Regions from separate parts of the Sediminibacterium sp. genome, predicted to be linked through region 2. Evidence: riboswitches for the same ligand, from Rfam matches in the RefSeq annotation. Region 2 holds a riboswitch; the other holds the start of a gene.
The links. A riboswitch is a leader RNA that binds a small molecule or an ion and turns the genes downstream of it on or off. The one in region 2 is predicted to bind cobalamin.
Positions count from the first base shown of each region.

Region 1: linked by a shared signal. The riboswitch ahead of ACTIEV_RS03250 (ribonucleoside-diphosphate reductase small subunit) and the one ahead of ACTIEV_RS00125 (TonB-dependent receptor plug domain-containing protein) in region 2 are both predicted to bind cobalamin.

Region 1 is NZ_JBHYCW010000005.1:3,602-6,774, forward strand. It holds gene ACTIEV_RS03245 (ribonucleoside-diphosphate reductase subunit alpha) at 1-907, opposite strand, end outside; gene ACTIEV_RS03250 (ribonucleoside-diphosphate reductase small subunit) at 933-1,904, opposite strand; cobalamin riboswitch at 2,022-2,217, opposite strand; gene ACTIEV_RS03255 (hypothetical protein) at 2,528-2,926, opposite strand; gene ACTIEV_RS03260 (helix-turn-helix transcriptional regulator) at 2,901-3,173, opposite strand, start outside.
Region 2 is NZ_JBHYCW010000001.1:30,950-34,122, forward strand. It holds gene ACTIEV_RS00115 (trans-sulfuration enzyme family protein) at 1-64, opposite strand, end outside; gene ACTIEV_RS00120 (APC family permease) at 69-1,421, opposite strand; cobalamin riboswitch at 1,703-1,967, shown strand; gene ACTIEV_RS00125 (TonB-dependent receptor plug domain-containing protein) at 2,083-3,173, shown strand, end outside.

The sequences.
Region 1 (3,173 bases), on a different contig from region 2:
ATGGCTCTAAGTAAATAGCAAAAGCACCTTTGCGTTTTCCGCCACCTTGGTCAACATATCTGGCAGTATCATTAAATACACGGAGCATTGGAATAATGCCGTTGCTTGTTCCATTTGTGCCGCCAATATAACTGCCTGTGGCTCTGATATTGTGAATGGCTAAACCAATACCACCAGCACTTTGAGAAATTTTTGCTGTTTGTTTTAGTGTGTCGTAAATGCCGTCAATGCTATCTTCTTTCATTGTTAAAAGAAAACATGAACTCATTTGAGGTTTAGGAGAACCTGCATTAAACAATGTTGGTGTGGCATGTGTCATCCATCGTTCACTCATTAAGTGATATGTTTTTATGGCACTCTCAATATCTTCTTTGTGTATGCCTATTGCAACTCTCATATACATGTGTTGCGGACGTTCTGCAATTTTTCCATCAACTTTTAGCAGGTACGATTTTTCCAAAGTTTTAAAACCAAAATAGTCAAAACCAAAATCTCTGTCGTAAATAATGGTGCTGTCCAGTAACTCTGCATGTTCTTCAATTATCTGCATCACATCATCTGCTATTAGTGGTAATTTTTTTCCTGTTGCAGCATCTGTATAATTATAAAGCCTTTGCATTGTTGCAGAAAAACTTTTAATGGTATTCTTATGCAGGTTGCTTACTGCAATTCTTGACGCAAGTATTGCATAGTCGGGATGTGTGATAGTAAGCGATGCTGCTGTTTCTGCTGCAAGGTTGTCCAGCTCTGTTGTCGGCACGCCTGCATAAATACCTTCAATGGTTTTCTTTGCAACATCAATTACATTCACCATTGGGCTTAAACTGTAACTTAATTTTTCAATTCTTGCGGTTACTTTGTCAAATTTTACAGATTCCTGCTTACCGTTTCTTTTTATTACAAACATGGGTGTAGTATATATTTAATGTTGTTCAAAAATCTTCTTCAGTTGAAAATACTTGAGTTTCTTTATTACCCATTACTCCAGCTTTTTGATAATCGCCAACTCTTTTTTCAAAAAAGTTTGTTTTGCCTTGCAATGAAATCATTTCCATAAAGTCAAATGGATTGGTGGCGTTGTAAATTTTTGTACAACCTAATTCACTTAGCCAACGGTCTGCAACAAACTCAATGTATTGTTGCATCAATTTAGCGTTCATACCAATTAAATCAACAGGTAATGCTTCAGTAATAAATTCCTTTTCTATTGTTACAGCATCGGCAATAATATCCTGGACTTTTTTTTCTGACAATTTGTTTTGCAGCATACTATAAAGTAGACAAGCAAACTCACAATGTAAACCTTCATCACGGCTTATTAATTCATTACTGAACGTAAGCCCCGGCATTAAGCCTCTTTTTTTCATCCAGAAAATAGAACAGAAACTGCCGCTAAAAAATATTCCTTCTACTGCTGCAAATGCAACAAGGCGTTCAGCAAAATTTCCATTGTCAATCCAACGCAAAGCCCATTCTGCTTTTTTCTTTACTGCTGGTACAGTGTCAATAGCATGAAATAGTTTATGTTTTTCTTGTGGGTCTTTGATGTAAGTGTCAATAAGCAAAGCGTAGGTTTCGCTGTGTATATTTTCCATCATTATCTGAAAACCATAAAAGCATCTGGCTTCGGGTAATTGCACTTCACTCATAAAGTTTACCGCAAGATTTTCATTTACGATGCCATCACTTGCAGCAAAAAAGGCTAACACATGAGAGATAAAATGGCGTTCTCCATCATTTAGTGCAGCCCAATCTTTTAAGTCGCCACTTAAATCAATTTCTTCGGCTGTCCAAAAGCTGGCTTCATGTCTTTTGTATTGTTCCCAAATTTTTGGGTAATTAATTGGCAGGATAACAAAGCGGTCTTTATTTTCTTTTAAAAGTATTTCTTCTGTATGTACCATAATCAATATTTGTTTCAAAAATTTTTAGCTACAGGAGAAAAATATAGTGCTGAAAGAATGAGCCGCATGAAGCAGCGAAGACTGTCAGTACCATGCCTTTCACCCGAAAGCGTTGTTACTAAATGTTTGATTCTGGCAGGTCTTCTGACTTGCTCCATTGTTTAAAGCCTTCCCGTCCAAAATGACAGTGGCATGGGGATTAAACAACTTTGGTGGAGCTTACAGCTACGGGGATAGTTCAAGACTTAAACTTGATTCCCTTTTAATGAAATCCGCTTGTGGCGAATTGTCAACCAAAATGTGGTGTAAAATAATAACCTAAATTTAAAATTGGGGCAAGTTGTTATACACTTTATGTTGAAAACATTGGAAAGTCGCAATGGGAGGATGTTGTAAAATATTGTGGGTTGCTGATGGTAGTAATTTTTTCATATTTAAGGAGATGCCGATAAGAATTCAGTCCGCTGGGTGGTGGGTGGGCATGGGGCCTTGGCATTATTAGCTCTTGGCAAGGTTGGCTTTGTGTCGGGGTTTGTGTGCCTTGCCATGTGCTAAAAATAGCGTAGGGTCGGGTCGGCTGATTTTTGTATTTGTCGGAATGATGAATGTTAGCAGGAAGTTCGTTAGGGTGACGTACAACGTTTTGCGGCTTTGCGAAGAAGCGGATTTCGGAGCTCAAAACTGTCAACATACCACAAAAGTTGATGCGAGGTAGAATGTTCAATTAACCACTGAACCCGCTTTTTTGCAAAACCGCTGTTATAGCCAGTGGTTCTTGTCGTCCGTCCTTGCAAACCATTGTCGTTGTTGCGTTTCACCGTCATTGTCTTTGTCGTGTTGGTCTGTGCGGTTGCGTATTTTTTATTTTTAGAAGGGGAGGAGATTTTTTTAAATTCAATTTTGTCCGCGTTGGAAAGGTGGAAGCTCTTTTGCAAGCTTTGGACTGTGCTTGGGCTTGCGTGGCTTGCAAATGTGCTTACACCTGTGCGATGGCTTTTAATATTGTCTATACGCTTTTTCATGCGCTTGTTTAATTTGGTCAGCCAACGATTTAGGTTCAATAACTTTCATGTTGTCACCGAAAGAAAGTAGTTCCATTACAAGGTCATGTGTCAGGCAAAGTTTAAGTTTAATTTTCATTTCTTCGTCATTGTCCACCAATACTTGTTGAGTGTTGTGTAATGGAAGTGTCTTGATATACTTACCTTGAAATGGGTCAAATGATAGAATGATGTCTTGCGGCTCTTCGTCATTTGGGCTAATAATACC
Region 2 (3,173 bases):
ATACTGCACGAAAATATTCATCCCGATCTTCTCCCAATTCATTCAATATGTATGAAATATCCATGAGCTTATACTTGTTGTTCAGGCGTGTTGGTTCTGAATTTTGAAGTGAGGAAATAAATGAGCATGAAGCCGGCAAGTACCACCAGTCCTACCAATGCCGTATCCGGTGTTTGCATGGCGATACTGATACCTACAAATAAATAAGCACTCATAAAAATCAATGGCATTAAAGGATATAACTTCATCTTAAAAATGCCTGTGCCATCCAAATGTTTGGTTCTCTTACGAAGAATAAAAATGGTAGCACTGGAGGCAACCATACCAAAACAATCTAAGAAAATAGTGAAGTTGAGTATCTTATCAAAAGTTTGTGCAAAGAATAAAATTACAATACACATCGCTGCGAATACAGTCAAGGAAATCGTAAAAACCTGATTATTGGGATTCTGTTTTGAAAAGAATGCCGGCAAAGTTCTTTCCTGACTCATTGCGTACATCACCCTCGGATTACTCATCAACAATGCATTGACATAAGCCAATACTCCAAAGAATAAAAAGAAAGAAAAAATATCCGCCCCTCGGGTACCAAATGTTTTTTCCATGACCACATAGGCAATTTCTCTTTCTCCTTTCATTTGATCAAACCCCACAATGGTATAATAACTAAGATTCACCAAGAGATACAAACCGATAATAATAGCAATACCAATAAAGATGCCTCTCGGAATATTTTTTGCAGGTTGATTCACTTCATTTCCAAAATTGATGGTCTGTTGGTAACCTCCATAGGTAAAAGAAACAGCAATCAAACTAATACCCAAACTCTGTATCCAACTCATCGATGAACCAGTAGCTTCCGGAAGTACTGTAGTTGCAGCGACAGTAGCTGTGTGATCCTGCGGAAAGAAAAGCGCAAGAATCAATACCACAATCATTCCAATTTTGATCAGCATCAAAATATTTTGCGCTCGTGAACTCATACGTAGTCCCATTAGATTGATACCATAGAAAACAATAATAGCTACACAACTGATCAATGCTTTGTCAATATCTGTCCAATTATACCCCGGAAATAATTTTGTAATATATCCACTACCAATCAATGCTACCGCACTCAAACTTGCCGCATTACTGATGAGAATGATACAATTAATAGCAAAGGCAATACTGGGATGATATGCATAAGAAAACACTTTATAATATCCGCCCGTCACCGGATATCGACTCCCGATCTCAGCATAAGTCAGTGCTCCGCAAAGAGCTACAAATCCGCCTAGTATCCAAGCCGTAAAATACACTGAGGGTTCGATAGCATCTTTGGCACTGGTAGCCGCCGTTCTAAAAATTCCCATCCCAATCACCAGACCCACAACGATCATGGTAAAGCTGAACAAATTAAGTTTTTGATTTCCCTGCATAATGAATTGATATGGTGTTAAATGTAAGGAAAAGATGGGTTATAGTCTATGGTCGATAGTCCATAGTCCATGGCAGATGGGTCATGTAGAGTAGCTGATAGTTCATAGCAAATAGTAGAAAATATTTTGGAACGGGTAATAATCTTTGCAATCTCTTTACCATGAGCTATCATCTATTGTAATGAACTATTAGCCATATGCTATGGACTATCGACTATCGACCCCCTCAACTTTTCCCCCTCCCGTGTAAAACTTAATTTTCAGAAAACAAAGGAGCCCCTACTTTTGCTACCGTATTTGGTTCTCGCTATATGCGGGATTAAAAGGGAAGTCCGGTGTGAATCCGGCGCTATCCCCGTAGCTGTAAGTTCTTGGGTGGTTTGCTTATAGCTAATAGATCATAGCTAATAGACTATTTGCTATGATCCATTAGCCATTACCCTCTCACCGCTGTCGTTTCTACTAACCACTGTTCCTAATTAATGGGATGGGAAGGTTCAATGACAGAGAACAAGCCAGAAGACCTGCCAGACACAAACGTTCATTCACGGCTTTCGGGTGAAAAGCATGGAATGTAAATGCTGTCTGCAGCGGCTATTTATGTTTCTCCGTTTTTTAAAATTTCCTGAAAGCTCATTGTTCAACCTTATAACAAACAACAATGAGCAAAACAATTACGCTCCTTGCATGCCTGCTGTCTGGCACCCAGGTATTTGCACAAAAAGACACGGTTATCCTTGATGAAGTAGTGGTAACTGCCAACAAAATTGAACAGAAACAAAGTAGTACCGGTAAAGTGATCTCTGTGATCACCAAAGCCCAAATTGAAAAAAGCGGTGGTAAGAGCATTTCCCAATTACTCAATGAACAAGCCGGGATCACCATTAATGGTGCTTTCAATAATATCGGTAGCGTTCAAACCGTGTATATGCGCGGGGCTTCTCCTGGTCGTACATTGATCATGATGGATGGAATTCCATTGAATGACCCCTCTACCATCACTACAGATTTTGACCTGAATTTGTTTTCCATTAATGATGTTGAAAGAATTGAAGTGTGCAGAGGTGCTCAATCTACACTATATGGCAGCGATGCCATTGCGGGGGTAGTGAATATCATTACCGTAAAAAAAGATGCCCAAAAAGCATTCAATGTAAAAGCAACTTTGAGTCAGGGTAATCTTGGTACATCCCGCAATAATATTCAGTTGTATGGTAAGAAAAATAAATTCACTTACACTGCCCGTTATGCACGTTTATTTACCAATGGATTTTCATCTGCCTATGACAGTACAGGTATTCGTAATTACGATAAAGACAAATACGATGGTTCTGTTGCCAACGCCCAATTGATGTACCAGGCCAACGATCATCTCATGTTCAAAACATTTCTGATGCACAGTCAATACAAAGCAGGTATTGATGCAGGGGTATTCAATGATGACCGTGACTATAATATCAATAACACATCACTGATCACCGGTACCGGATTTCAATACAAGAAAGGCGCTTTCGCATTGACCGGAAACTATCAATACAGCGAACTCGGACGCAATTACAGAAACGATAGTGCGCATAAAACCAGTACTATTTTTGAAGACAACAGTTATAACGCTATTTCTCAGTTTGCTGAATTGTACAGTTTAGTGAAACTGGGTGCAGGTTTCACATTGCTCACAGGTATTGATTATCGCTATGGGTCGTACAACCAAGACTATTTCGCGATCAGCTCATTTGGTCCATTCAGAAGCAG